2 regions of the Ferdinandcohnia sp. FSL W7-1320 genome follow, and region 1 is predicted to be linked to the other one. Evidence: riboswitches for the same ligand, from Rfam matches in the RefSeq annotation. Region 1 holds a riboswitch; the other holds the start of a gene.
What was found. Region 1 has a riboswitch for cyclic di-AMP ahead of NST91_RS18325 (dicarboxylate/amino acid:cation symporter). Riboswitches for the same ligand answer to the same signal wherever they lie in the genome.
Positions count from the first base shown of each region.

Region 1 (16,189 bases):
ATCAAAAGCTGGTGAAAAAATTCAAATTGGAACAATCAATGTCTAGGAGAGGTAACTGTTGGGACAACGCCCCACAGGAATCATTCTTTGGTCATTTTAAGGACCTGGCTGATATAAAATCATGTGAAACTTTAAAAGAACTTAAGCAAGAAGTGAAAGCTGCCATCCACTACTACAATCACTACAGATATCAATGGAATATGAAAAAGATGACCCCTGTTCAATACAGAGATCATCTTCTTAAAGTAGCCTAGCTTTTTTTAAAATGTCCTTTACAAGGGGTACAGATTATAGGACCGTAAGCTTATTTTTTCTTCACTTTTGCAAGCTCTGTTGAACCCGCTGTTGCTTGGCCACTTCCAATTATCTCAAACGTTTCAACTGCATCAAAATTAGTGATGATAATTGGTGTAATTGTACTCGCTGCCTTCTCTCTAATTAAATCTAAATCAAAGGTTACGAGATCGGTTCCAACCTCAACTTTATCCCCTTCTTTTACATGTGTAGTGAAGCCTTCACCCTTCATGTTCACTGTATCAAGACCTATATGTATAAGAAGTTCTAAACCTATTTCAGTTTTTATACCAATAGCATGTTTAGTCGGGAAGACCTGAATTATTTCACCTTTCACAGGAGAAACGACTTTCCCTTCTGACGGATCGATCGCAAGGCCATCGCCCATCATTTTTTGAGAAAAGACAGGATCTGGAACCTCTTCTAGGGCAAGGATTTTTCCATTTGCAGGAGCCACTAACACTTCCTCAATTTTTTTATCTTTACTTCCAAATAATTTTTTAAACATAATAAGCCTCCAATATTATAGATATGTTTAGTTGTATCATACCCATATTAAGAAAAAAAGAATTATGATTGGGTTGAATAGCATATCTCATTTTGTCAAAATATTGTCGAGTATGCAAGTAATATAGAAGGATTATCGGTGAATATGTCGAATTTCTAACAAAAAGCAGTATTCAAAAATTTTAGAAATAAGAGGGAGATGGAGCAAAAGTTGTTAGAGCATATTGGACATGTTCTTTACCATGTATTAATCGTTATTTTTCCTATTCTTATATATTATTTATTGACTATCCAAGATAATCATTCTTCTCCAAAGCTTCACCGAAATAAACTTCTTGGAATGATTATCATTATGCTTCTTTTAACTGTCACTTTCCCAGTAACATACGCGAATGGATTCGCTTATGATTTTCGGATAATCCCGATATTTATCGCATTCCTCTATATAGGATTTATCCAAGGAATTGTTGTTATATTAATTATGCTAGGTTATTTATTACTGCTTGGATATACTAACGTTCTCCTGTCTATTATGAATTACGCAATTATTGTATTCATTTTTTATTTTCTCTTAAAAAGGTACCATTCTCTTCTATTAAATAAAAAGCTAATCACACTTACATGTATTTACAGTTTCATTGTTATAACAAGAGCAATTACCTTAGTAAAATATAACCAAGTTGATCAAATTCTAATTATGATCCTTTTTTCGTTTATTACGTGGATTACCATCTTATTAGTAGTTCTACTTATTGAGAACTTAAAGCAACAAATTCTCTTACAAAGGGAATTAAGACGTTCTGAAAAATTGAACGTAGTTAGCCAACTAGCAGCATCAGTTGCCCATGAGGTACGCAATCCGCTAACTACAGTAAATGGATTTCTTCAGTTAATTATTCGAGATGATAACATTACTGATAAACAGCGAAATTATATCGTTATTACCCTTTCTGAATTAAATCGTGCACAATCGATCATAAATGATTATTTATCTCTTGCTAAGCCAAATAATAGTAATACTGAATTGGTAAACATCAGCGAAGAACTATCAAAAACGGTTGAACTCATGACATCTTATACAAATATTCAAAGCATTGAGGTTGAAACCTTCATTGAAGACTCGCTATACATTAACGGGAATAAGGATGAAATCAAACAAGTCTTGATAAATATTATTAAAAACGCAATAGAAGCAATTGGAAATGACGGCTTATTGCAAATAAATGCTTTTGCAACAGACCAAGACATTATTGTTAAAATCACTGACAATGGTCCTGGAATGACAAAAGAACAACTTTCCAAAATAGGTACCCCTTTTTATTCAACAAAAGATAAAGGAACTGGCGTAGGGCTGACCATTTGTTTTCAAATTATTGAGCAATTAAAAGGTTCAATCGATGTAGAAAGTACGGTTGGGATAGGAACCTCTTTTCTTATCAAGTTACCAATATCCAAAAATCCTCCAATATATTAAAACATGAGGTGATGCATAATGTGTGGTCGATTTACTCTTTTTGCAGAGTACGAAGATATACTTAACCGTTTTGATATTAAAGCGGCAATTGAACAAGATTTATATCAACCAAGCTATAACATTGCCCCTTCACATTCGGTCCTTTCAGTTATAAATGACGGTACACAAAATCGCTTAGGTTATTTACGTTGGGGATTTGTACCTTCATGGGCAAAGGATGAGAAAGTCGGATATAAAATGATCAATGCACGCGCTGAATCATTGGCTGAAAAACCAAGCTTCAGACATGCCTTTAAACATAGACGCTGTCTGATTATTGCGGATAGCTTTTATGAATGGAAAAAAGGGCCTAACAAAACAAAAACACCGATACGAATTAAATTAAAATCGAATGATATATTCGCAATGGCGGGAATCTGGGAACGTTGGAAATCTCCGGATGGGCATACCTTATATTCTTGTTCAATCATTACCACAACCCCAAACGAACTAATGAGGGATATTCACGATCGTATGCCAGTTATATTAAATAAAGAGGACGAACAAGCATGGCTTAATCCATCTCTAAAGGATGTATCGAGGGTTTCACATCTACTCAAACCACTGACTGCTGACAACATGGAGGCATATGAGGTTTCGTCTTTAGTAAACTCGCCTAGCAATAACTCACCAAATTTAATTCAAAAAATATGTTAATGAAGAAAACGACTAATTTCTATCACGGATTAGTTGTTTTTTATTTTTTTAAAAGCTAATTATCTCAAAACTATTATTTTAGTATACCGAAACTCTTGTGACTATAAGGTAGTCATTTTTACTTATGTATAGGTTTGAAAAACTTGATTTCTATGATCAATAATGCCTATACTTTCATAACTTTCCTTTATGTCAAAGAGTTCTATGTTTTTTAAATACCAAATTTTTCACCTTAAAATTTCATTTCCAACTCTTAAATTTTATACACAATTGACAATTTTCGTGTTAAACTAACAAATATTATATTATTCATATAATATTAATTTCATAAGATAATAAGATGGACAACCATGAAAAAGGGGGAAAGAATATGAAAGAAATCTTTTACAAATGGAATCAGATTAGCCTAGTTAAACGTATATTTGGTGGTATTATCGTTGGTATCCTATTAGCATTAGTCGTACCAGAAGGAGCAAAATGGGTTAGTATTTTTGGTTCATTATTTGTAGGTGCACTAAAAGCTGTTGCACCTGTATTGGTCTTATTCTTAGTTATTGACGCCATCTCTAAACACAGAAGTGGAACCCAAACAAATATCAAATCGATTATCGGCTTATACGCAATAAGTACATTCTTAGCTGGATTCGTAGCCGTTTTGGCAAGTTTTATCTTTCCAGTAAATCTGTCACTTGTTTCTGGTGCAGAAGACCTTTCACCTCCAAGTGGTATTTTAGAGGTCCTTCAAACATTACTATTTAATATTGTAGACAATCCGATTAATGCCCTAATGAATGCAAACTACATCGGAATTCTAGCTTGGGCAGTTGTTCTTGGAATTGCATTAAAAAATGCAAACGACACAACTAAGACATTAATTACCAACGTATCTGATGCAATCGCAACAGTCGTAAAATGGGTAATCAGCCTAGCTCCTATCGGAATCATGGGTCTAGTGTTCGACGCATTTGTAACAAATGGACTATCTGCATTAATGGAATATGGAAAAATCCTAGGCCTTTTGCTTGGCTGTATGTTCTTTATTGCACTTATTGTGAATCCTTTAATTGTCTATTTCTACATTCGTCAAAACCCATATCCACTTGTATTTAGATGTCTAAGAGAAAGTGGGCTAACAGCCTTCTTTACTCGAAGCTCAGCAGCAAACATTCCGGTTAATATGAACCTTTGTGAAAAACTAGGATTAAATAAAGATACTTATTCTATTTCAATCCCATTAGGCGGAACTGTAAATATGGCTGGTGCGGCAGTAACGATTTCTGTTCTTACTCTTGCAGCTGTTCATACACTCGGCATTCAAGTTGATTTTGCAACAGCTCTAATTCTTAGCGTCTTATCAGCAATTTCAGCAGCAGGTGCATCTGGTGTTGCCGGTGGGTCACTTTTACTTATTCCTTTAGCGTCAAGCTTATTCGGAATTCCGAACGATGTTGCCATGCAAGTCGTTGCAGTTGGTTTCATCATCGGTGTCCTACAAGACTCTTGTGAAACTGCTCTTAACTCATCATCGGACGTACTTTTCACTGCAACTGCTGAATATGCTAAGAAACGTAAAGAAAAGAAGAATGTTACGGTTAAGTCGGCTTAATCCTTTATTTAAACATATTAATAAACACAATAAGACAAAGGGACTGATACGTTCTCTTTGTCTTTTTTTATCAAGATTGTTTTTTAATAATTTTTTCTCTGTTATCTGTTTGTGGAGGCTCCTCCAACCACCCATGTTTAATCATAATATTTGCCCCATCCTCAGCGTACATCGAAATTTCTGGAATTAATGATGCATATCTAAATCCTATATCTCTCCTTGGACTAGCCGCCATGGCCATTCCGAAATTCCCAATACCCGCTGCAATCATTGCTGACACATGAAACATAATAAGTTTATCAGAGAAAACACTCGCATTACTATCTGTAACAGCTGAATCCCAACTCATTGGAGCAGGAAGATCCTCTTTGATTAAAAAGTCGCTAAAAAGTTCTATATATTTTTGCGAAAGTTTCTTTCCTCTTACTAAGAATTTTTTTACATCATCACCTTTTGCAGTTTGTGCAAATCCTGTCATCAGTACCTTACCAATCGCATTGGTCTGTATATTTAAAAATAAATGACTAATTTCAATAGAGGTTAGTGCTCTTTTCTTCCCCATGAAACCAGCTAAAAAATGCTGTTTCTCTACAAAATCAACCTTGTCGGGAATAGATATATACGGAGGTCTTACATATATTCCTTGTTTTAACATTAATTCACGTGTTTGGTCCTGCAATTCAACACCTAAATTTAATACCCGCTTATGAAAAGCAATTACATCGGGCCGTGTCGCAAGGCCCAGTGCTCCACTACTACCTGCCATTCCGAGAATAGACATTTGCCTTAGGTACATTAATACGAAAGTATCAGAAAATAGTCTAGGAGCTTTAAAATCTACATCCTGTTCTGTAAATCCTAATGGGATAGGAAATTCTTCTTTTTCAAAAATTTCACGTACAATTTTTTGGTTTTCTTTAGATGCTTCCAGTGTATATTCAATAATTGGACGTACTTCCTCATCTTCAACTTTATCTAAAAAATACAAATTAACACATTCAGCTAACGTATCGTTTATGTATTGTGTCCATAAGCTCGACATCTCCGCAGCTGTTAGACGAATCTTGTTTTTATCCTCCATGTGAACGAACAACCTCCCAGTCTAGTCCTAACAAGGATAATTTCTCCAAAAACGGATAAAATTATTATAATTATTATCCAAAGTCTAAAAATAAACGCAAAAAAATCACTTGAGAAAACTCAAGTGATCTCATGATGATTCCGAGAGGGCTCGAACCTCCGACCCCTACCCTGTCAAGGTAGTGCTCTCCCAGCTGAGCTACGGAATCACTATATGAATAATTCATAATATACATCCGTTTTGAGTGTTTGTCAATTAAATTCTAGTCATTTTATCGTGAATACATAATTTTGTGGTTTTTGCTATTTGTCGTTCACTATTTTCCTATGAAAATATTAACATCGTAAAAACCATAAATATATGTTATTATTGACATATATTCATTTTATTTGTATAAATATAATATCAAGGCAAAGTACAATTTAATAGTCGCTGAATTCCCATTTTTGGGAAACGGGGGAACCATAAACGTGCAAAAGAGCACACGGGGTGAATCCTTTTTTATAAAGGTAGGAGATACTCTTCATCCGAATCCGACAGCTAACCTCGTAAGCATTTGGAGAGAGCATTGTTGCGCAATTTTATCGATAAGCCACGAGCCACACTCTCGTGGTTTTTTGTGTCTTACGAAAAGAATGCTGTTCTTCGACATGCGCATTCCCATTTGTTTTGCCAAAAAAAGAAAACACTTTCAATACAACTTAGAGGAGGTTTTTTATGTCATTAACTAAGAAGATTTTATTAGGTTTAGGTCTTGGTGCGATTGTAGGTCTTATTTTGAATTTAACATCACCTACTGTTTTTGAATATGCAAATACGTGGGTATTCGTTCCATTGGGTCAAATTTTCTTGAATTTAATTAAAATGCTTGTTGTTCCAATAGTCTTGGTATCTATTACTCTAGGAGTTACTGGCCTTGGTGATCCAAAGAAGCTTGGAAGAATTGGTGCCAAAACGATAACATATTTTTTAGCAACTACAACGATAGCGATTACAATTGCCATCGCTCTTGCTTCCATTTTCAAACCTGGTGCTGGTGGAGCTTTTGATACGCAAGGGGCTACTTATGATGGGGCTACTGAAGCTCCTCCATTCATGGAAACCTTAATTGGAATTATCCCGACAAATCCATTCACGTCAATGACAGATGGTAATATGCTTCAAATTATTGCATTTGCAATTTTTATAGGTTTTGCTCTTACCGTGTTAGGCGAAAAAACGAAAGGTATTGTAAATTTATTCGAACAAGCAAATGAAGTATTAATGTATCTTGTTAATCTTGTTATGAAGACGGCTCCTTATGGTACATTCGGATTAATTGCAACAGCTATTGGTGGCCAAGGGTATGCTGCAATAAAAGCAATGCTTGCATACTTCCTAATTGTACTTGCCACTCTACTTATTCACGCAGCCATTACTTATGGTGGCACGATTGCATTATTGGCAAAACGAAACCCTATTGAGTTTTTCAAAGGTTTTGCGCCTGCGATGACAGTTGCTTTTAGTACGTCAAGTAGTAATGCTACACTCCCTATATCAATGGAAACTGCACAGAAAAATCTTAAGGTTCCTGAACCAATTAGTAGCTTTGTTCAACCATTAGGTGCGACTATCAATATGGATGGTACAGCTATTATGCAAGGTGTAGCCACCATTTTCATTGCACAGGTATACGGATTTGACCTAACTTTTACTCAAATTATTATGGTTATCTTAACGGCTGTACTTGCTAGTGTAGGTACTGCTGGTGTTCCTGGTGTTGGTTTAATCATGCTAGCAATGGTTCTAAATCAAGTTGGTTTACCACCAGAAGGTATCGGTTTAATTATTGGTATTGATCGTTTACTTGATATGACACGTACAGCCATCAATATCACAGGTGATGCTGCGTGTGCTGTATATGTTGCAGAATCTGAAAAGAAACATATGGATGAAGCAGCAGCTTAATTTTTAATTTGTACCGAAAGCGACAGGGAGTTTTTCCTGTCGCTTTCCTATTTTTCAAGCGTTATAATAGTGATGCAACATAATTGATCGAATGTTTGGAGGTTTAAAAAGATGACGATTAATAAAGGTACTGTTAGGGAAATGACTATACATAGTAAGATTTTAAATGAAGAACTTGAGCTTATCGTTTATTTGCCTGCTACCTTCTCCCCTCTATATAAATATAATGTACTCATTGCTCAGGACGGGCGCGATTACTTTAATCTAGGCAGGGTTGCGAGAGTTGCGGATAAGCTAATTGAAACAAGTGAAATAAGCAATACCATAATTGTTGGAGTTCCTTATAAAAGCGTTGCAGACCGCCGTAAGAAATATCACCCAGATGGTGAGCAGCATGATTTGTATAAGCGTTTCTTAGGGGAAGAACTTGTCCCATTTCTTGATCAAGAGTTCCCGACCTATCAAATGGGACAAGGACGTGCATTAATCGGGGATTCTCTGGCGGCGACGATTTCACTACTAACAGCACTTGAATACCCACATACTTTTGGAAAGGTGATCATGCAATCTCCCCTTGTAAATGATCATGTTCTGTTACAGGTTGAAAGTTTTGCAGACCCATATCTCCTTGACTTATATCATATAATCGGGACAGGTGAAACCGAGGTGAAAACAACAAAGGGTAATATTGAGGATTTTTTAACGCCAAACCGAAAATTACATAAGCTCATTGTGAGCAAAGGTTTTTCCTATTTCTATGAAGAATTTAACGGTAATCACACGTGGAAATACTGGCAGCCTGACTTACCAAGGGCACTTTCAAAAATGCTCAAATAGCCGTTTTTTTATTCTATCATTTTCAAATATTTGATATAATTATATTATTATTTTTCGTTTACAACATTTGGTACTTCACTTTTTGAAATTTAAAACTATAGGAGGGCAATAAAATGAAATACGGCATTGTTATCTTCCCATCCAAAAAACTTCAAGACATCGCGAATTCATATCGTAAACGGTATGACCCGCATTATGCATTAATCCCACCGCATATCACACTAAAAAACACATTCGAAGCATCCGATCATGAGATTGTGGATATTACAAGGGAATTAGCAGCGGTAGCTAAACAGGTAGATTCATTTAAATTAAATGTGTTAAAGGTGAGTTCGTTTTCTCCTGTAAACAATGTAATTTATTTAAAAGTAGATCCAAATGAAGAATTACAGACATTACATAATGCCTTACACTCTGGCTATTTTGCTGGAGAACCTGAATATGCATTTGTGCCACATATTACAATTGGGCAAAAACTATCTAGCGATGAACATTCAGATGTGTATGGTCAGTTACGTATGTTAAAAATGGATCACGAAGAGCAAATTGACCGTTTCCACCTCCTCTATCAGTTAGAAAATGGTTCTTGGACCGTTTACGAAACATTTCGTTTAGGAAAGGAAAATTAATGACATTATGGAAGCAAGAATTGTAACGAACAACAATGAAAAAGACGATGCCTACACAATAAGAAAAGTAGTTTTCGTTGATGAACAAAAAGTACCTCTTGAAGAAGAGATTGACCAATTTGAAGATGAGGCAACACACGTTGTCCTTTATGATCATAATGAGCCTGTAGGAGCTGGCCGTTTCCGCGTTGTTGACGAGTACGGCAAAGTGGAGCGTATCTGTGTTCTTGCTTCACATCGAAAAAAAGGTGCAGGGAATTTGATTATGCATAAGATGGAGGACATCGCTAGAGAGCAAGGCATTTCAAAATTAAAGCTCAATGCTCAAACGCATGCAGAAAACTTCTATAAAAAGCTTGGTTATGAAACCGTATCTGGTCTTTTTATGGATGCTGGAATTCCTCATGTCACAATGGTTAAGGAAATATAAGGATGTCGAATGACATCCTTTTTTTCATGGATAAAAAAGGGTAAACCTGCTCATTCTACCATAGAGAGGTGAATGAGTTGGAATTTTTTAGAATTGCATTTGATTTAGTAGTTGGTCTGTTAGGATTACTGGTTCTTACAAAAATATTAGGTAAAACACAAATTACACAAATTACACCTTTTAATTTTATCTCTGCCTTAGTACTTGGTGAATTAGTTGGAAATGCGGTTTATGATCAAAAAATTGGCGTATTACAAATACTATTTTCCATTATTGTATGGGGAGTATTAATTTATGTAATTGAATTAATAACTCAGAAAGTTCGAAGGACTAGGCCTTTTCTTGAGGGAAAGCCAACAATTATTATTCATCAAGGAAAGATAATTAAAGAACATTTAAAGAAAAACAAACTTGATATCAACCAATTACAGCATCTTCTTCGGGCGAAGGATGTTTTTTCAATTAGAGAAGTAGAGTATGCAATTTTAGAAACAGATGGCTCCATTAGCGTCCTAAAAAAATCTAAATATGACCCACCCACACGCCAAGATTATAATATGGCGGAACAGAAGGTTCGTCTCCCTATTACATTAGTAAGTGATGGCATATTAATTCAAGAAAACCTAGAGGAAAGTGGATTTACTGAGGCATGGCTACATTCGGAATTGAAAAACCAGGGGGTAGCCACGTATAAGGATTTGCTTATTGCAGAATGGCATGAAGAGGAAGGCCTGTACGTTCAAGAATTTTAACCTTCCTATTTTTCATATAGACTCGTTGTAAAGCAGCCCTTTGCCAGTATATTGAGAACGAATATTTTCAATATATTGGCTTTGTTTTTTTGTCATTGCTTTACGTTCAACATGGTTTAAGCCATGCATTTGCTGATTCATATTTAATGACATTGGATTTACTGGATTTAACTTAATTTGGTTTGTTTTATAGATTGTAGTCCGATGTACATATTGAGTATATTGTTCATTATTAATTGGTAATATATATCCCATGTTTTGCCCTCCATCCTTTTTCATTAGTTTTATGTATCGAGCATTTACATTATGTTATATATTAAAATTTTCGAAGTATCTCCTGTATTTATAAGGGTCGTATCAGAAAAGGCCTGGCAATTTCGCCAGACCACACGCTTACTTTTTATTAATCATTTTTGAAATAGTGTTAAAGTCCATTTTTTGGTCGCCATTTACAATGCTATTAACAATTTTGTCTTCAAGCTGTTTGTTTACCGGCTTATTTGCAATTTGTGAAACCTTTCTAATTACAGAGCGAACTGTGTTTTCATCCTTAAAATTCGCATTTTGCAAAGAGTTTGCTAACTGGAATACATCCTGCATATTTACGCCTGTTTTCTTTTCGATATTCTTAAAAAAGTTATTGTCCATTTTGAAGCCTCCTTACTTTGTGTTATATCGTATGACCCCCGCCTAAAAGTGGTGCATGTCGCGGGGTAAAACCTAAATTCATTATTTCGGGTAATAAATGGAGAAAGTACGAGTCGTTTGACTCGTACCTCAATTTGGGGGAATGTTGATATTAGTTATAGAAAGAAGCACCTACAATAATTAATAGGATGAATAATACTACGATTAATACAAATGTACTACCGTAGCCATATCCGCCACCGCCATAACCGTAGCCGCCAAAGCCGCAACCACCGAATCCGTAGCCCATATTTTTGCACCTCCTCTTAAAAAGAGTACATTATAAAATATGTTACTAAGTGTGTTTTGGTGAGGACAGGAACACAGGGCAAACGCGGAATTTCAGGGTCCTTATCCCTCTATGTTTTTCTCTAACTCTTGTTGTTTTTTAGAAAACCATTGATCAAGTTTTTCCATTCTTGATTCAAACTGTTTTTCAAATTTACTAGCCTCAGTATCTAACTTCCTTAACCCCTTTTCGTTTTCTGAAGCCCATTTATCTAATTTTGCCTTCGCTTCATCATGGTCTTTGTAGTAATCCGCAACAAAACGTTCGATCTCTTTTTCAAATTTGCTCATAACGCTACACCTCCAAGTACTATATAAAATGCTAAAAACAGGCTACCTGAGCCTGTTTTTATCGTTCGATTTACTTAATTGCGTTATGTGCGTTAATACAACCTGCACCATAGGTATTTAAAATCAATACCTTTCCATTTATCTCACCTTTTAGTAAATCTTTTTTATATCTTCCGGAATATATTTTTTATTCTGTTTCTTTTTATATTTTCTTAGGTTTCATTGATAACTTTTCGAGTGTTTTGTGCAAAAAACAGGGTGTCCATGTAAATGGGCGATTTAAATTTATTGGTTTTTTCTGGGGCTTTTGACCATTTTGGAACCATAATTCCTTATAAATTGAACCATTGAAAATCCAAACATTTTACTAACCACCTTAATTACTATAAATTAATGTAAGAAAAGTTGAGATAGTTTTTTAAGCGGTGTTTGTCCAATTACGACCCCCAATTTTCTAGTATTCATAGATTTTTAATAGATTTGTATTACTAATTAATTTAATGTTTCTTTATATAAAAAAACAGACTAATCAGCCTGTTTTTTCTTGTCTATCAATATCTGTTTTTATAAAAGTTCCCATGTTAATGGTGTCCCACGTTTTGTGTCTTTTGAAATTTTTTTCCCTAATAAATTCTCATAGTACCTTGGATGTAATCCAAAACCAGGTCTAATCGATTTTAGGTTTTCAGAAGTGAAGACATCACCAGTTTTCATATCTTTTGTAATATATAGTGAACGACGATATTTTTTTGAGGGTATTTCATGATTCGTTGGTCCATACGTTATTTCTCCTAGTGACTGCCAAGCTCTTGCTGTCTCAATGACAAGTAACTCCATCTCCTCTGGTTCAATTGAAAATACAGAATCTACCCCACCATCGCTTCGATTCAATGTGAAATGTTTTTCAATAACCGTAGCACCTAATGCAACACTTGCAACAGCTACACCAATTCCCAAGGTATGATCTGACAGTCCTACCTGACATTGAAATAATTCTTTTAAATGAGGTATCGTATTTATATTTGTATTTTTAGGTGATGCTGGATACGAACTTGTGCATTTTAACAAAATAATATCTTCACATCCCGCTTCTCTTGCTACTCTCACTGCCTCTTCAATTTCTGCTACAGTTGCTAAACCTGTTGAGACGATCATAGGTTTACCTGTTGAAGCTACCTTTTTTATCAGCGGTATATCACTGATTTCAAACGATGCGATTTTATAAAATGGGACACCTAATCCTTCCAAAAAGTCCACTGCAGTTTCATCGAACGGAGTACTAAACGGAATAATACCCAACTCTTTACACTTTTCAAAAATTGGCTTATGCCACTCCCAGGGGGTATATGCCTGTTGATACAGACTGTATAATGAATTTCCGTTCCAAATGCTGTCTGAATCATTTATATAAAAATCACTGTTTTCAACATTAAGTGTCATTGTGTCTGCAGTATACGTTTGAATTTTCAAAGCATGTACGCCAGACTTTGCAGCTGCCTCAACAATCTTTAATGCTCGCTCTAATGATTGATTATGGTTTCCAGACATTTCTGCAATAATGAACGGAGAATGCGTGGACCCAACTAATCTCCCTCCTAAATTTATCTCCTTCATAAAGACCTTCCCTTTCTGTTAAGATTGAATTTTTCGTCCTAATAGGAAAGCTTCAGCCGCTTGTTTACCTATATTCGCACCTCGCCAATAGGCTTGGTATTCTAATGCTTTTATAGAACGAGCATGTGGCCATTCTCTCATTTCATAATCATAAGCCTCCAAGGATTTTAGTTTTAGAGACAAAGTATCTGTAATATCTACATACCAATTAGGTACAAATGGAGGTGCTGAACCTGCTGTCATCCACTCCGTGCTGGAGGCTGTTTCAAAAAATAAAAGTTCTTCGACAAAGTGATTTTGAGGAAAAGGCCGGCAGGCTGTAATTACAGCTTCATGAATGCGGCGGTGATCAATATTAACATCGCCTATATGGTGCGTATATATAATATTGGGTTTAATCTCATCTATTAGCTCTTCAACTATTTTGATAAGATCTAAACGATTTAGTGAATCTAAACGATTATCCGGTAAGTCTATTAATTTCAGGGAGTGTACACCTAGAATTTCATTCGCCCTTTTTGCTGCAGAACCTAATTCAGATAATTCTTCTTTATGCGCGTTTCGATCTCTTGATTTATCTCTACTTGTAATACCTTCGGCGAGAATAACAGTATGAACTTTATCACCCTCCTTAACATGCCTTGCGATAGTTCCCCCACACCCCAATACCTCGTCATCAGGGTGTGCTGCAATCACTAATACTTTCTTGTTCATGTAACATCCTTCCTTTTTCTTATTTTTACATCTGCATGTATATGATCAGGTTTTAAAGAACATCTTTCAAACTCTAATCGAAATTCCCCTATTTCTATAAAAGCTTTTGGATAGCCATCTGCATCTAGCATCCTTATATAATCAAAAACTTGTTCTATTGTTTTTAATTGGCTAATATCCCCATCTTTAGGCTTTCTTCTTTGAAATAAGACCGGCTCTCCTTCCTGCTTTATAGGGGTAGGCTGATGTTCAATGATATTAATAATCATATCTTTTATCGTTTTGGCCGCACGCACGTATATCTCTTCCGCATTGCCAAATAACGATAATGGTTTCTTCATATATACTGGCCCAGCATCTAAATCCTTTTCACACTTCAATGCAGTAATTTTTGTTTCATAAATACCTCGACTAATCAAATTTTGTAATGGGCTCCCTCCTCTTCCAAATGGAACGTCTGTCATGTGGAAAATAACACTTTCAAAGTGATTGTATATTTCGGAGGGAATGATATAAGACCAATGAAGAAAGAAGACATATCTTGGATTCATTTCGAGTAATCTTTCCTTTTGCAAGTCTTCCTTCTTATCTATCCAATAAACTTCATGTTCTAACTCATTAGTTAATTCTTGAAAAACCGAGTGATATCGTTCGTGATTAGCAACTACAGCTATCTTCACATACATCAATCCCTTTACGTACTAAATCATTCAAAATAAAAGGTCGTTGGAATTCATACCAATCTTTATTTAAGAGACCATACGTATATACATCTATAAATTTATCATCCTTTTTTATGTGACCCTTAAATAAACCTTCTTGTTTGAAACCTAATTTTTCATGGAACTTCACACTGGCAAGATTGTATGCTAGTATCTCCCCATAAATTTTGTTCATCTTCAGTTTTTTATAGGCGTAGTCAAAAGCTAAGGTTGCCATTATCGTCCCCGACCCTTTAGCCGCATCATCCCTACCAAGATAAAACCCCCAATAGCAATGCTCATGCTTATAGTTAATTCTATTAAAGTAAACCAATCCCGTTGGAATATCATCCATAAAAAATAATAAATAAACATCGTTTTTGGATTGAAGGATATGTTGAATCCATTGTTGATGTTCTTCCATCGTAATGATTTTTTCATTGTACATATTTTTTCTAATTCGATCTTGATTACGCCATGACAATATGGTATCTAAATATTCGGAAGTTAGAAATTGTAATTTGTACTTCATCCTTTTAATTCCTTTCACAAATTGCATGAATAAGAGAGTGGAAATTATCATTTTCATTCTTCAGTAGGTCTTTAGATAACTTTTCCATTTGTATTAATTGATCTGGGGTAACTAATAAAGATTCAAGTGTTGAAGTAATACATTTTTCAGTAACCTGCTCTTTTGAACCTAAATAGCAAACGATCTTACGTTTGCTTAATGTAGACGCGATTAATTCTTGATTCTTTGCAATCGAGATTAAAATTGTAGGTAATCCCATTACACATCTTTCCCAAGTTGCTGTTCCCCCTGCTCCAATACACAAATCAGCTTGATTCATCAATTCAGCCATATTATTCACCTGAAGATGAAATATAATATTTTTACTTTTATTGCAAATAGCCTTTAGATTTTCTTTGTTTTCGTTATTACTACCTACTACAACATCAACCATAATATCCTCTCGAGATAATGCCATAATAGCGTTTATCGCCTTCAATGTTTCGTTTGTAGGGTCAATACCTCCAAAGAAAATTAGAATACGGCGGATCTGACCATTTCTTTCTCTTAAACAGTCTTTCCTATCCAAAAACTCTTTTCGCAATATTGCAAATTCTGGCCCTAAAAATGTTTCACAATTGTCTGGTACTAACGCATTGTATCTCGTATCCATATCCTCGTAGAAATTCTGATCTAATAGAAAGTGACATTTATGTTTTCGATCCGCTAAATCATCAATTACCATAATACGCTTTACATAAGGTATTAACTCTTTTTCCCATTCAATATCAAGTGCATAATGATCAATTACTAATAGATCAACACGTTTATCTTTGATAAAGCAAATTGTTTCGGCTGCATCTTCTTTTTGAGATACTTTTAGCCAATCGGCATGTAAGACATGCCCTCGAATGTATTTTGCATCTTTTCTTGGCAAAACAATTACTGGGAACCCCTTACTTTGTATATAGTCACAAAGATTTCCTTCATGTTTCCGACAAATAAATGTAATTTTTGCACCATGTTCATTTAATTGCTCTGCTAGAGTTAAGCACCTCATCACATGCCCTGTCCCTATTTCAAACGAAGCGTCTACACGAATAAATACATTCATTCTGGTTTTTTCTCTC
Region 1 is NZ_JBBPAM010000001.1:3,712,868-3,729,056, forward strand. It holds one part of gene NST91_RS18290 (IS3 family transposase) at 1-254, shown strand, start outside; gene NST91_RS18295 (PTS sugar transporter subunit IIA) at 305-802, opposite strand; gene NST91_RS18300 (ATP-binding protein) at 1,001-2,275, shown strand; gene NST91_RS18305 (SOS response-associated peptidase) at 2,294-2,971, shown strand; gene sstT (serine/threonine transporter SstT) at 3,342-4,577, shown strand; gene NST91_RS18315 (DUF3231 family protein) at 4,648-5,658, opposite strand; tRNA gene NST91_RS18320 (tRNA-Val) at 5,794-5,866, opposite strand; cyclic di-AMP (ydaO/yuaA leader) riboswitch at 6,079-6,229, shown strand; gene NST91_RS18325 (dicarboxylate/amino acid:cation symporter) at 6,376-7,605, shown strand; gene NST91_RS18330 (alpha/beta hydrolase-fold protein) at 7,717-8,442, shown strand; gene NST91_RS18335 (2'-5' RNA ligase family protein) at 8,556-9,071, shown strand; gene NST91_RS18340 (GNAT family N-acetyltransferase) at 9,079-9,501, shown strand; gene NST91_RS18345 (DUF421 domain-containing protein) at 9,579-10,253, shown strand; gene NST91_RS18350 (hypothetical protein) at 10,266-10,508, opposite strand; gene spoVIF (sporulation-specific transcription regulator SpoVIF) at 10,647-10,901, opposite strand; gene NST91_RS18360 (YjcZ family sporulation protein) at 11,053-11,190, opposite strand; gene yjzK (protein YjzK) at 11,292-11,519, opposite strand; gene pseI (pseudaminic acid synthase) at 12,084-13,133, opposite strand; gene NST91_RS18375 (PIG-L deacetylase family protein) at 13,152-13,847, opposite strand; gene NST91_RS18380 (formyl transferase) at 13,844-14,527, opposite strand; gene pseH (UDP-4-amino-4,6-dideoxy-N-acetyl-beta-L-altrosamine N-acetyltransferase) at 14,505-15,080, opposite strand; gene pseG (UDP-2,4-diacetamido-2,4,6-trideoxy-beta-L-altropyranose hydrolase) at 15,085-16,173, opposite strand; gene NST91_RS18395 (cytidylyltransferase domain-containing protein) at 16,170-16,189, opposite strand, start outside.

Region 2 (16,189 bases), 540 kb from region 1:
CAAGCCCATAATTATCGTCTGGAACATAGAAGCATCTTTTGCCGCCCCCATGCTTTCAAAGATACGTGGTGCATAGTAGAGTGCCACATTAATTCCCACGAACTGCTGGAAAACTGATAACAGAATTCCGACTACAACAATTGTTTTCCCAAATGAGAATAGTTTTGATTTTGATTTATTGCCGTCAAAGGATGACTTAATTTCTAATAAAGTTGATTTAGCGACAGCTTTTTCGTACAACTTATTGAGAACAGACATCGCCTTCTCATCCTGATTCTTTTGAATAAGATATCGAGGTGTTTCAGGTACGGTAAATAATAGAGCAAGAAATATAGCTGCTGGTATTACCTCTGAAAGAAACATATAGCGCCATCCGATATCATTTATCCATTCAATGGTTTGGCCATTAGCAATTCCCCAGTTAACAAAATACACAACCAGCATACCGAAAATAATGGCAAATTGATTTAATGATACTAATGTACCACGAATTTTTGGTGGTGCGATTTCTCCTATATACATTGGTGCAACAGCTGAAGCAAGACCAACGCCTATTCCACCAATAATTCGATAGATGTTAAATGTAATCAACAATTCAATCGAAGGATTACCCTTTGTGAAGAATAAAAATTCAGGATAAGCTGATCCAAGTGCTGAAACGATAAACAAAACTGCTGCTACAACAAGCGAATATTTTCGTCCAACATTCGATGCGAAGTAACCGGATACAATACCACCAATAATACAGCCAATTAAAGCACTTGATACTGTAATCCCATGAACAAGTGAGCTCAGTCCGAGACTGTCTGTAAAATACGCTTGAAGTGCTCCTTCCGCTCCTGAAATTACAGCTGTATCATAACCAAATAACAAACCTCCAAGAGTAGCTACTAATGTAATTAATACAATCGAAAAATTACTATTTTTTTTCATATACTTTTGAAAGAGACTTTCCTCTTTCTTCCCCCTCTCATCCTTGAAAGGATTACTATTTTGATAACCCTTACACTTTCTTTAAAAAGGAACCTACCTCAAAACAAATCAACTATCCTCCTGAAGAAGAATTAATTCCTCAGTATGATTTCGTTTTCATAAACCTCGAAGCAGGTAGCATTTGGTTTCTATGTATATAAATTATCATGTAAACGCATTAATGTTTTCGCTTTCATCTTCATTATCTTGTTAATTACTAGACTATCTTGTTTTTTATGTTAGACCTTCAAATCACTTAACCAATCCCATCACCGAATTTACCTGCCTAAAAAAGTAAAAACAACGACCTAAGATCGTTGTTTTTTACGGTTGATATTTCGTTCGATACTCACTTGGGGTCATTCCGATTTCCTTTTTGAATACTCTACTAAAATAATTTGGATCTTTATAACCTATACTTAGTGCAATTTCTTTTAATGACTTACGTGTTAATAATAACTCTTTTGCCTTTTCTAATCTCGTAGCTGTCAAATACTCTATAATCGTAAGATGAAACCTTTCCTTGAATAACTTACTTAAATAATAAGAACTAATACCAATTTCTACAGCAATTGATTCGAGAGAAATTGTTTTAGCATAATTTTTATCTATGTATTCTTTTGCTTTTAGTAGCAATGTTTGTACACCATTCGAACGATGTTCTGCTAAACTTTCAATAATCACGAGTAGGTGTGATTTGGCTGCTTCTTTAATCTGCATTGCTGTCCCAAATTGACCCAAGCCTGTCACTATATCTTCCTCAAACCCTAGCTCTTTTATGGCACGTGATAATACAATAAAGAAGTTTTCCATCGCCTTATGGATTGTTTTAACCTGATAGTCTGAGGCCTGTTGAATAGACTGAAAGTATAGTTCAAACATGTGTAAACCCTTTTGACTATCCCCTTTCTTCACTGCATCAACTAGTTCCTTCTCAATTTCAAAAGGAACTAGTTCTTTGCGCCTTTGCTTAATCCGTTCATTAAATACCATATAGGCTGCACCAGGTTGTGTATAGGCTAGCTCTAAAGCATCGATTGCTTCCTTATAAGAAATAGAAAACTGATTAACATCAGAAATAATACTCCCAATTCCAGCATATAAGTGACATTCTTTAAGCGAATGTTGAACTTGATGAATAACCGACCGAGCAAACACTTCTCTTATTTTATGATTTTTATATTCCTCGTCAGTTACTAGCCTCAAAACAGGTACTTGAAATCCGGTCAAAGGACCTACAAGACAATGGGAATACTGGTCATGAATTGTTTCTTTCAACACGCGATACCAGTCGCTTTTTTCTTTACGACTAGCATGCAGATGCTCTGATTCAAATGTAAAAACAGCAACAAAACCTTGTTTATGCTCAAGATCTAGCCATTCCTCCCAGTCTTCCTCATTAAACTCATGAACGTGATCCATAATGAACGAAACAATAAACTCTATTTCAATAAAGGAACTTGCTCTTTCAAGTCGTCGATTTATTTGTTTTGTTTCATTTTCTTTTTGCTTCTCACTTTCGATTTCTTCGACCATCCGATCAAAAGCCTCTATAACTTCAGACAATTTACTAGGCTTTAATAAATACTCTTTAATTCCAAATTTCATTGCTTCTCGAGCGTAATCAAATGTATCAAAAGCCGAGACCATAATAAATTTTGTTTTAGGTAGAACTGAAACGATTCTCCTAATCGCTTCTAAGCCATCAAACTCAGGCATTTTTATATCCATGAAGACTAAATCTGGTTTATGTAAGATGGCTAATTCAACTGCTTGTTTTCCATTCTTAGCCTCAGCGATAATTTCAAAATTTCCCCGCTTCTTACTAAGCATTATTTTTAAACCATCTCTTTCAATCTGTTCATCATCCACTAACATGACCTTTATCATAAAAAAATCCTCACTTATTCTTCTTTACGTTTTGACTAATTTAATACGTACTGTAGTCCCTTCACCTATACTTGAAACAACCTCAACTTTACTCTCTTTTTGAAACAGTGCAAGACGGTTGATTACATTTTTCATGCCAATTCCAGTTGAATGACCAGTACCTTCTTTTATCGTAGTTACTTCGTTACTGTCATTTGGATCCATCAAGCTTTGTAGTGTCTCATCATCCATCCCTACCCCATTGTCCTTAACTTCTATGAGCACCATATTACCTTCTTCATAAATGTGTAATTCAATCTTGGCCCCCTCCGCCATTCCCTCAATTCCATGAATAAATGCGTTTTCAATAATCGGTTGAAGTGTAAGACAAGGGATTGGAATTGAAAGGCAATTTGGATCAATGTTTTCGATAAACTCAACTCGATCTCCAAACCGCGTCTTTTGAATAAAAAAATATTCGTTTACAATTTTAACTTCATCTTTCAATAATGTTTTTCGATCAAGACTACTAATATTATATCGGAGTAACGTCGAGATTGAAGAAATTAAATCACTTGTTTTCTCCGCTCCCTCGATAAGGGATGTCTTAGAAATTGTGTTTAGTGTATTAAAAAGGAAATGGGGATTAATTTGGTTTTGTAAGCTTTTTAATTCCATTTCTTTCAGTAATTGTCCCATCCTAGCCTTTTCTTCTATCTCACTCATTGATTCTTGAATATTCCTTTTCATTTCATTAAATGTCTTTGTTAAAAACCAAAGTTCATCCTTTGTTGAAACGACAACATCCTCTCCCATATATCGTCTAGCAGATATTTCTTTAGCTGCTAAAGAAAGTCTTTCGATGGTGCTTGTTATCCCATTGGAAAACCATAATGCAAATAAGATGCTTAAGAGGATAATCACAACTAGAATGGATATCGCCATCTTCTTCATATAAGTAATCTTTTTATCTAATAACTTATCTATTGCTTTATAATTGCTAAGCTCATTGTTTATCAAACTAAGTGTTTCTTCGTGAATATAGCTAGATGTATCATTCGCCTCACTAATATACAGTGAGTAGGCCTCAATGTCATTTTTTTCTACTGCAACTACTGTCTTATCTGTTTGTTCAAGTAAACTGGTCATGATATTTATATAATTTTTTTTCGTAATACTTTCCTTTTCAATATCCTTAAACCTTTGTTGCAGTTTTACTAGTTGCTCCTTACTTTCTTGATAATCAATCAGGTTCTCAGGTAGCGGTTCGTATACGTATATTTGTAACGTTTCAAATGTTTGATTCGTCATTTTCGCAATATCATTTAATAGAAACAAATACTCATCGTTCTCATTATGAAGTTCCATAATGCTTTGATTACTCTGCTCACGTACAACAAACAAAATTACAATTAACAATAAGATGGTTGCAAAATAAATAAGTAACTTTGTTCTAATTTTTATCATTAGGAACCACCATTGTTTCTTCAATATCTAAAGAAGTTTTACGAATAATTGATGAATTAGTATGAGTAATTTCTTTAGTCTGTTTGCCATTCATAATGTCTATCATTTTTTCCACACTTAAGTATCCCATTTCGAAAGGATGCTGTTCCACAATTGCTCCAATATCCCCGTTCTTTAATAATTCCATATTTTCATCGATTGTATCAAAAGTAATGACATACATATCATTTTCCCTTTGTAAAGAATTAGCAGCAGACACAATTCCAATCCCATTGTAAGAACTCGTTCCAAAAAAGGCAGTAATATTTTCATGTTCCGTTAATATGTTGTACGCCTTTTCTTCTACATCCACCCTTGTAATTTTTGACTCTTCAACCGCAACAATTTTTATATCTTCTTCTTGCTCCACGACATCTTTAAATCCCTTTAAACGTTCTAGGTGATGAGGGTTGTCCAAACTGCCGGTTATGATACCGACAGTTGCTAGGCCATTCGTATCTTCAACCAACGCTTTCCCTGCTAATTGGCCAGCCATGTAATTATCTGAACCAATGTATGCATGCCTCATACTTTCGGGAGAGTCTGTATCAATCGTTACAACTGGAATTTCTTGACGCTCTGCTTTATTTATCATGTCGGTAAAATTTTCGTTAAGGCCTTGGACGATAATACCATCCACTTTTGATTTAATTGCTTTGTCAAAGAGTTTCAATTGCTCTTCTGTATTTGATCTTTCAGGCCCAATATACTCCACTAATACATCATACTTTTGACCGGCATCCTTTGCTCCTTCACCAATTAATTGCCAATACTCATGTTCCATCTCCTCCACTATTAATACAAAATGATACTTTGGTAAAGTTACTTCTGGAGAATAAACCTTTTCCATTTCTTGATTAATCGTTTGCACATGTTCATAAAAGTAAATGGAAAAACCTAAAGCTGTTATAAAAGAGATAATTAATAAACTATAGATCAAACGTATCCTCTTCATGTTGCCCCCTTGAATATTGACTATATAAGAGTCATTATGTACTAAAATAGCATATTTCGACATTCTAATGCATTCTATCCGTTCTTATACTCATGTCGAAGATTCGTGACGATCTTCGAACTGCTTTTTACCTCCTCACAATTACATTATTTGAATTTGTAAAAATGAAGAACTTGGGGATAGTAATAGGTAGAAAAGAACAAATGGATGGTGAAATAGGTGGATGGTTTTTCACGATATAAACTAAACGAAACAGAAGACGGAATTGAAGTGATCTTATACCTCGATGAGAACTTAACAGAATACTCTTCTGAGTTAGGAGTCTCATCCCTAGTGGAAGAGGCTGATATAGAAAGGAAAGCTGTTCATTTTATAAAAAACATTCTTCCTGCATTGAAGGTTAAAACCGTTAAGATCATGGCTGGTGGAATGTTATTATCAGCCATAGGTGTTGGTACATTGCCTGCAACTCAAGCCTCTGCAGCTGACGCAACTGGGAAAAAGACACACTCGAAGACTTTATCCCATACTGTAGTTGCTGGCGATACACTATATAGTATTGCTCAAGCTAATGGAACAACCGTTGATGCAATTAAGAGCGTAAATAATCTTTCTTCAGATTCATTACAGATTGGACAAATTTTGACAATTCCTGTTGGAATTACTGATATTCCTGCTCAAACCAATGTAACTACACATCAGGTTGTTCCCGGTGATACGTTATATAGTATTGCCACACGTAATGGCACAACCGTGGATATGCTCAAAAAGGCCAATAATCTATCTTCGGATTTTTTGCAGATCGGTCAAACGTTGACGATTCCTTCTGACAGTGCGTCCACTCCTACTCAAACAAAGCAAACTACACATCAAGTTGTTTCCGGTGATACGTTATATAGTATCGCTAGTCGTAACGGGACAACTATCGATGGAATTAAAAAGGCCAATAATCTATCTTCGGATTTTTTACAGATTGGACAGACGTTAACGATTCCTTCCGGCGGTATGTCCACTCCTACTCAAACCAATCAAACTACCTATCAGGTTGTTTCAGGTGATACGTTATATAGTATTGCTACTCGTAGCGGCACAACTGTGGATGGGATTAAAAAGGCAAACAATCTATCTTCGGATAGTTTGCAGATTGGACAAACGTTGACGATTCCTTCAGGTGTTTCAAGTGCCCCTGCTCCGGTTCAAAACGAAACATCATTCGCTGCAGAACAACAGAAAGTAGTTAACCAGGCAGAAGTGGAATGGCTTGCGAAAATGATACACAGTGAAGCAAGAGGTGAATCTTTAGAGGGACAGATTGCTGTTGGTGCTGTAATTGTGAATCGTGTAAATAGTCCCTTATTTCCTAATAACATAAAAGATGTCTTGTTTGAAAAAAGCTACGGTTACTATCAATTTACACCAGCAGAAAATGGTGCGTTACTTACTGCAACCCCTAACGACCAACATAGAGAAGCTGCAAAACGGGCACTTAATGGTGAGGATCCAACGAATGGAGCATTATTCTTTTACAACCCTGACAAAACATCGAGCTCCTATCTGAGAAGTCGTACCGTTTCAACCACAATAGGAAACCACGTATTTGCCTTTTAGGGACACAGGGACAGGTCCCTTGTCCCAAACCAAAAACAAGCACACTCCTTTAGGAATGTGCTTACTTAATATCACATATTTACGATGCTTGTTGAACAGCTTCAACTTCAGTAGGTGGGTTATATTTGCCTTCCCATTTAGCTACAACTAGAGCTGCCAATGAGTTACCTACGACGTTAACCGCAGTACGTCCCATATCTAGAATACGGTCAATACCAGCAATAAAAGCCAATCCTTCAGCCGGTAAACCAATTGTACTAAACGTCGCTAATAGCACTACAAAGGATACCCCAGGTACTCCAGCCATGCCTTTAGATGTTACCATTAATATTAGCATTAGCATGATTTGTTCCCCAATGCTCAAGTGAATTCCATACATTTGGGCGATAAATAAAGACGCTATGGCCTGGTATAAAACAGATCCATCCAAATTAAAAGAATAACCTGTTGGTATAACGAAAGTTGCTATGTGCTTAGGACTTCCCGCCTTTTCCATTTTATCCATAATCCTCGGAAGTACGGTTTCAGAACTGGATGTTGAAAAAGCAAGGATTAACTCTTCCTTAATCATCTTCAATAATTTAAAAATATTTAAACCAATAAATTTAGCCAATAATCCTAAAATAACTACTACAAAGAAAATCATTGTTCCATAAACAGTAATGGCTAGCTTGCCTAATGGAATAAGTGATTCAAATCCATATTTTGAAATAGTTACACCAATTAATGCAAAAACACCAACCGGAGCATATTTCATAAATAAATTTGTCACATAAAACATGGCATTTGCCATACCCTCAAAGAAACGTAAAACCGGTTTTCCTTTTTCACCAATAGCTGCAATTCCAAGACCGAATACAACTGCAAAGAAAATAGTTGCCAGCATATCTCCTTCAACCATAGCTTGGAACGGATTTGTTGGAACAATATGAAGGAGTGTATCTGTAATAGATTTTCCTTCTTGCGCTTCTGATGTTTCTACATAACCTGAGATATCAGTTTGTTCTAACTGCTCCATTACAAGACCAGCACCTGGTTGGAATAAATTTGCAGAAATAAGGCCGACTGCAATTGCAACCAAGGTCATTCCAATAAAATATGTCAGGGATTTAGCACCTAATTTACCAACTGATTTTAAATCACCAACGCCAGCTATCGCAACGATGATACTTGAAAGAACAATTGGTACAACAATCATTTTAATTAAACGTAAGAAAAGATCTCCGAATGGCTGTAGAAAGGTTTGAGCAGTTTCACTTCCGTAGAAAATCCCACCAACGATAATACCTAAAATAAGACCGATCAAAATTTGACTTGCTAAACTTAACTTGAATTTTTTCATAAATTACCCCACCTTCTTAATAATGTGATTCTGATTACTCAGGTTAGGGAAACATATAGAAAGATAAGATAACAAATAAACGGCTGTTGCCGATTCACTATTCTACCATACTGTTTCCTCTTAATTGCTTACGAGGTTAGCTTTCAGGTTAGGACTAAGGGAAACAATAAGCCCCTTCTATTTAAGAACTCACCAATAGCGAAAAAAAAATTCCGCATGAATAATTTGGGTCCCCCGCTCTAGAAAAAGATTTAGCAATAATGTACTACTCTGATTTTATACTAAAATATTATTCTAGTAAACTATTGATCATTTCCAGTTGTGGGTCCCACCCCTGATTATCTAAAGCGTTAACACTCCAGTGGGGCGGGACCAGCTTTCCAAGGTCAGCTCTTTGTTTCCGGATGAAAAATTGGCGCAGTTTCAACCTCTATCAATACTGGCCCATTATGTAATAATGCTTTTTTTAAGGTAGCTTCTAATTCACTATCTTCTCTGATTGAATAGCCTTTCCACGAGCAAGCTTCGGCTATTTTTACAAAGTCAGGATTCGTTAAATCCACATCCTTTTGAACGCTTCCGCTGGCTATCATTTTATCGCGTTCCATTTGTAACGCATGATTATTGAAAATGATGACTGTAATATTTAAGTTATATCGGATGGCCGTTAATAAATCGGCTAAAGTCATTTCAATCCCGCCATCCCCAACGACTGCAACCACTTGCTTCTCCGGGAAGCACAGTTTTGCTGAAAGAGCGGCAGGTAAACCAAATCCCATTGTTCGCCATTCTCCTGAAAAGATGATTTGTTGTTTAGTTGAGCGAAAATTACGATTGAACCAAACAGTTACATCACCCGTATCTAGAGTAATAATTGCATCGTTTTGAACAGTATTTTCAATAGCTCTAACAATTCTTGAAGGATGGAGCGGTTGTGAAGATTGTAATCCTTCTTGCTCGTTTTGAGTATCCCATGTTTCTTTTGTCTTTTGGATGTTTGTTACCCAAGTTTGATTTTGTGAAACGCTATGAAGATGTTTCGTTAACAGTGGGACAAGCATTTCAGCTGAACCTACAATACCTAACTCAACAGGTATACCTTTCCCAATATTCTCTTTCGCAACATCAATTTGAATCACCTTCGCATGCTCTGGAACATATCCTTCCGGCCACCACAAGTTCCCTACTACTAAAACAACATCTGACTCTTGAAAAAGATCTTTAGCATGAGGGTTTCCCCCTTGTCCAATTCCTCCTAAAAAGTGCGTACAGGATTGAGGAAACACCCCTTTTGCACCTAAACTTACAAGGATACCCGCTCCCCAAAGTTCTGCTAGTTTCTCTACTTCATTTACAACATGTATTGCCCCAAGGCCTGCTAAAATCATTGGTTTTTTTGCGTTTTTCATTAATTCAACAACCTCTGTGATATCTTGTTCATCTATAGATGTGGCAGTCTGTATCATTTTTGGTTCCCGCTGAATTTTTGCAGTCGAATTCATTGAAAAAAGATCTTTTGGAATCGATAGATGAGTAACAGCCCCTTTATCAAGTGATGTTTTCATCGCTTTTGTTAAAACATCTATAATGGCGTCAGGGTGTGCGAGCAAAGACGTATATTCTGCGAGTGGTTTTATTAATTCTTGTTGATTAAGATACTGCTTATAGTCTGTCCCAATTTTTTGAGTGGGAGCCTGACCAGTAATAGCCAATACGGGTGCCTTGTCCAGAAAAGCGTCCCCTAAACCATTGAGTAAGTTTCCTAAACCAGGTCCCATCGTTGCAAGACAAACGCCAAGCTTACCCGTTAACTTTGCCTCAGCTGAAGCCATCATGGCGGCAACCGATTCATGTTTCACCGCTATAAATTGTATTGAATTCTGCTTTGCTAGTTCATCCATAAACCCAATAATGGCATCACCGACAACCCCATAGATCCTTTTAACTCCCCACATCCCAAGTTGCTTTAACATAAGACTTGCAACAGTTTCCTTTGTTGATTGATTAGACTCTGAAATCACGCTACAAACCCCTCCTAAAATTACTTTATCCCTTACCTTTCCAATTACTGAGGTCTACTATTCAGAGCATGTTTTTAATCATCCATCAACAGTCCAACATATTTTTCATTACATCTTCGTTTGAATATCTGTCAGTAAACCGATATATTTTATGTTAAAAATGTCGAGTATTATATAAATTGCTTTGCTATTATGAAGACATGAAAAGGAGGGATACATTGTTAAAGGAATTAAACCAAGTGATCGATTATATCGAAAATCGTTTAACTGATGACCTATCTCTTGAAAGAATTTCTGAATATGCCGGGGTATCCGATTATCACTTTAGAAAGATCTTTTTTTATCTTTCAGGGCTGACGCTAAGTGAATATATTAAAAACAGAAAATTGTCAGAGGCAAACAAGGATTTATTACATGGTGATAAAGTTACAGATGTTGCATTTAAATATGGGTATCAATCAGTCGACGGCTTTACTAGAGCATTTAAAAAATGGAGTGGTTTTTTACCATCGGATGTAATTAAAACTGGAATAAGCAAATCGTTTCCCAAACTTTCATTCGTAATAACTGTTAAAGGAGGAACATCTATGGAATTTAGAATTGAAGATAAACCTGCATTTAATTTAGTTGGTGTAAGCAAACGGGTCCCAATGCAATTTGAAGGCGTGAATAATGAGATTGTAAAGCTTGCACAAAGCATAACGGACGAACAAAAAGAAGAAATGCATTCCCTTCAAAATATAGATCCTTATGAAATTGTGAATGCCTCTTACCACGCTGACGCTAATTTCATAAAAGAAGAAGGCGATTTAACCCACATGATTGGTGTGTTAACAACGGAAAATCAAGTAAGTGACCGATTAGACATAGTACCAGTCGAAGCATGTACATGGGCAATCTTTCCAAATGAAGGACCCTTCCCATCAACACTACAAGAAACCATGGCCAAAACCTATTCAGAATGGCTTCCCTCTTCCGATTACGAGGTCATTAATGTCCCTTCTTTTTCGTTCACAAAAATGAATAAAGACAAAGTAGGGTACGCATATAGTGAGGTTTGGATTCCGGTGAGGAAGAAATGAAAACAAGCACTGAAAATTAATTGAAATGCTATAGATATTGCTTAATAGGTTGTCATTTTTTCCACCTCCCTTTTGTCGGGAGGTGGCGGCACCCATCCGCTTTATAAACCATCGACAATCTTCTGGGCGTCACTGTGACTTCAAATTCTATCTCTCCAAGCCTGCAATTCCAAATCCGCCTGGTCCAGCATGGGTGGAGATCATGGCGCCGGCCTGTATCCAACTGATATTTTCAAATCCATGTTCTTTTGCGACATCGGTCATTCTTTCCTTAATCTTTTCATCTAGGCCAAGGGAGTATACTAAATAAATTTGACCTTTATCAATGTCGTATTGATTTATGTAGTCTTGGATCAGTTTTTCCGTGACGGTACTCATATTCCCGCGATACTTCTTAGTAGATGTGAGTTTTCCATCTATTAATTCGATACATGGCTTAATTTTCAACAAAGCACCTCCGAGATAAGCTAGGTTACTTACTCTTCCACCCGCTTTTAAAAACTCTAGACTGCCAGGAACAAAAGCCAACCTAGATTTCGGGACGATCGCTTCGATTTTTTTGACTAACTGTTCAGGATCAATCGTAGGTTCTTTTGCTACTATATCTACTGCATACATCACAATAGCAGCTAGTCCTCCCGTAACGTTCAATGCATCAATTAGAAAAATATCATTTAACTCTTTCGTTGCAATAATGGCATTTTGGAAGGAAGAAGATGCCTTAGACGTATAACCTATATGGATAATGACACAACCGGGAAAGTCCGTTTTTATCTGTTTAAAGAATTCCTCATATTCATAAACATTTGTTGCAGTTGTGGAGGGGATTTTCTTGGTTCGCTCATAATAATCAAATATATCCTCTACCGGCAACGCCCCATCTAAATAATCCTTATCACCCATGATAACGTGCATCGGAACCACTTGAACAGAGTGTTTGCTCGTCCAATCCAAAGGTAAATCCGCGCCACTTTCCGTAGTTAAAATAATTCTACCCAATTATTATTCCCCTCTCATCTCCCATTATGGGTCGGTTGTTAACCATCGTACCTAAACCAACTATACATTATACGAAAGCGTTTTACAGAATTTTTTTAAGTAGAAATAAAGCAATGTGGCTTGAAAATAGAAGGTTACGCATTAGTGAGGCTTGATTCTTGTGAAGAAGAAGTGAAAACAAGTACTGAAAGTTGATTGAAGTTTATCTATAAACTCTCGACAAACTTCGAGCCGTTTCGGGGCGTCACTGTGACTTTATAAAGTCTCAATTTTATCCCCTCTACAAATAGGATATAATGAACGGTACATACAATCTTGAAGGAGTTCATACACATGCAAACATTGCAAAAGCTTTCCAATCGTCTCTTCTACCTGCCTCCAGTTCAACAAACAGACCGTCCGATTTTGGTAGCGATTGTGGGGGACGACCAGACATTGTTAATTGATGCTGGAAACTCTTCTAATCATGCTAAACTTTTCAAAGAGCAATTAGCTTCCTATCATGTCACCGGAGATATACTCGCTCTTACTCATTGGCATTGGGATCATATATTTGGTTTGAATGAAATGGACATGCCCTCAATCGCAAATAACATGACCTATGAAAAAATTAGAGAACTGCAGAAACTATCATGGGAAGACAAGGAATTGGATGAACGTGTTGAAGCAGGGATTGAGATTCCGTTTTGTGCAGACGCGATTAAACTTGAGCTTCGAAATGATCGAGATATAATCATACCGAATCCCACAATTATTTTTGAAGGGCAAATAAAACTGAATCTCGGTGGGCTTACCTGCATCATCGAACATATTGGTGGAGACCATTCAGCTGATTCAAATCTCCTCTACATTGCTGAGGAAAAAACGATCATTCTCGGTGATTGCCTCTATGCAAATCTGTACGCAGAAAAATGGCACTATACGATCAAAAAAATGGGTAAACTTCTAGAGAAAATCGAAAAATACGATGCAGATATCTATTTCCTCTCTCATCATCCAGGACCACTAACTAAGGGTGAATTTTCTTCTTTTGTAACACTACTAAAGACTAGTGTCTTATTGACTGAGAAACATAAAGGAAATCTTGAAAAAATCAAAACAGAGATGGCCTCGTATTTTCAACGTGAGTTAACGGAAGATGATTTAGAAATTATCACATACTTTGTGAATGGGTATGTGTAACATGACAGTAACCCCGTGGTGATTATTTACCTTGGGGTTTATTTATTTATTTATTTGTATTGGAATTGACCATTCTTCTCCTCTATCTTCATAATTGAATTTAATTGTTACAACATTTCAAACAGAAATATGAAGGAAATGTGAACCTTTTCACAAATGTATTTTCAAACTACTTATTCGAGATATACTGTAAGTAGTTTGAAAATAATCTTCCAAGGAAGGTGCTAGGTAATGAAAGGTACAGCATTATTAATCAATAAAGACCACTCTCTAACAGTATTAGAAAACGTTGAGCATGATGTATACGAAGATCTAGTAAGTCTCGAAGATTGTAAAAATATAAAATGTACCATAAATGACAAAGAAGTTCAATTTGACCCCATCGATAAAGTCGTTTGGTATGAAGAAACAATCGACTGGGAATACGGTTATTAATCATAGACAATATTTCATCCATAAACAAAGCTTGCAGTATTTAAATTACTGCAAGCTTATTTTTTATATCATCGACAGAGAATGAGCAATTATGGCAAAACACCTTATTATAATGGATAACTATTCCTCTATTTCCACATTAATCTACATACCTAGACATTTCTATAGTATAATTATTAACTAGAATAATAGAATAATGAGGAGGTCCAAGAGTTGGGTAAAAAGAAATTATATATGTCCGTGACTACGACTGCAGTCATTGCCTCTGCACTATTTGCTGCGGAAGAGGCTGAGGCAGCAAGCACGTACAAAGTTCAGAGTGGTGATTCACTGTGGAAGATTGCTCAAAAACATGATCTTACCGTTTCACAATTGAAGTCCTTAAATAGTTTAAACAGCGATCTTATTTTCCCAAATCAAGTCCTTAAGACAGAAATAACTACCAACAATAATTCAGGCAGCAATAACACGCAACCTACAAATGAAAAAGAAACCCAAAAGCCTAGTACATCGAAGGCAACTACATATACGGTTAGATCTGGTGATACACTAAGTGGTATTGCCGTGAAACATAAGATTTCAATTAATGAACTAATGAAGTGGAATAACTTGAATTCTACTCTTATCTTCCCAGGAAACGTGTTTGTTGTAAGTAAACCTACTTCTTCTGAGGAACCAAGTAACTCTACTCCGGAGAAACCAAACAACACTACTACGGAAAAAACAGAGCAACCTCAAGAAGAAAAAGTTCAATCCGCTACTGTTTATACAGTTAAGTCAGGCGATACTCTATCAAGAATTGCAATTGAATATAAAGTGACAGTTCCAAACCTTAGAAAATGGAACAACTTGAAATCAGATATGATCTACATTGGCCAAAAGCTTACGATTGGTGATGGGGAAAAAGTAGAAACTCCTACAGTTGAAACCCCATCAAATAATAGTAGCTATAACGTAGATCAGTTGATTAAAGTAGCTAAAAACCAATTGGGAATCAGCTATTCATGGGGTGGATCTACACCTAATGGATTTGACTGCAGTGGATTCATATACTATGCATATAAGTCAGCAGGATTAGATACCCTTCGTTATTCAAGCGAGGGTTACCATATGCGCTCTTATTATGTTAATACACCTAAAGTTGGAGACTTAGTATTCTTCCAGGGAACCTATAAATCTGGTATCTCTCATGTCGGGATTTATCTTGGAAACAACCAATTCATTCATGCTTCAAATGACGGAGTTGTCATTTCGAATGTAAATGACTCTTATTGGAAAAAACATTTTGAAAGCTTTAAGAGGTTTTATTAAATACAAGAGGAAGTTCATTCTCAGGGATGGACTTCCTTTTTAGTAGGTTTGTAAAAAAAAAGCCTCATCCAAAACTTGAGGAGCGCGAGAACAGGGTCAAATTTATTATTTATTCAAATTAACAAGACGTGTCTTCACCGGAGGGCCACATATCAAGAGTTTTATGGATAAATTGTTCCAAACCCGTTTCTTATTCTTTGCATCATATTGAATGTGAAAGGCTACACTCCTATATTGTTCAATTATACTGTTAGTTTGCAGTAATTTTATAGTCATTTTATATTCATCTTCCTCATATGGTCTAAAAATTCACAGCACAACTAATAAGAAATAATGTTACCATCAATTTTTTTCCAACAGAGTGCTAAAACCATTGCTAATAGCACTCTATTTATAATGCTATTTGTGATTTTCCTACAATAACTAAACTACTTAGCATACAATATCCTAGTTTTCCTTAGGTATTGTGCTTTACTAACAACTTATGTACTTCTTCCATTAACCGCCTTATTAAAAATATTGAATTCACTCGTTTATGATAGTTTATATATGTTAAACCTAGTAATTAAAGTCATATTTCGAATTTTGTGTGGGTGAATGTATGCGTAAGTTAATTGTTCTTTTATCTATATTTGTTAGTACAATAGCTCTTATTGTTCTTGTAGACGTCTATCAGGGCCACAGCCTATACGAAGCTTGGTATAGTCTCAAGAATTTATTAATTGTAGCTAAAGGGGAAGATTATTTTCTAATCATTATTTTCATCATGACATATCTATTGTTATTATTCTCATATTTTCGCGGAAAGAAAAAACCTTAATTTAAAGATGTATTTCGTGTTACCTTCTCCTTAATTGTTACCAAAATAAATAAAAGTATCGGGATGACAATTTGAAATGGTAAATGC
Region 2 is NZ_JBBPAM010000001.1:4,255,190-4,271,378, forward strand. It holds gene xylE (D-xylose transporter XylE) at 1-933, opposite strand, end outside; gene NST91_RS20745 (response regulator) at 1,297-2,862, opposite strand; gene NST91_RS20750 (sensor histidine kinase) at 2,887-4,308, opposite strand; gene NST91_RS20755 (sugar-binding protein) at 4,295-5,302, opposite strand; gene NST91_RS20760 (LysM peptidoglycan-binding domain-containing protein) at 5,522-6,910, shown strand; gene NST91_RS20765 (cation:dicarboxylate symporter family transporter) at 6,990-8,252, opposite strand; cyclic di-AMP (ydaO/yuaA leader) riboswitch at 8,363-8,519, opposite strand; gene NST91_RS20770 (thiamine pyrophosphate-binding protein) at 8,639-10,273, opposite strand; gene NST91_RS20775 (AraC family transcriptional regulator) at 10,492-11,355, shown strand; gene NST91_RS20780 (DegV family protein) at 11,503-12,354, opposite strand; gene NST91_RS20785 (MBL fold metallo-hydrolase) at 12,688-13,536, shown strand; gene NST91_RS20790 (protein YkzT) at 13,768-13,971, shown strand; gene NST91_RS20795 (C40 family peptidase) at 14,185-15,282, shown strand; gene NST91_RS20800 (YczF family membrane protein) at 15,884-16,102, shown strand; gene NST91_RS20805 (GerAB/ArcD/ProY family transporter) at 16,099-16,189, opposite strand, start outside.
Region 2: it holds a riboswitch for cyclic di-AMP, as region 1 does, so the genes downstream of both, NST91_RS20765 (cation:dicarboxylate symporter family transporter) here and NST91_RS18325 (dicarboxylate/amino acid:cation symporter) in region 1, are expected to answer to the same signal.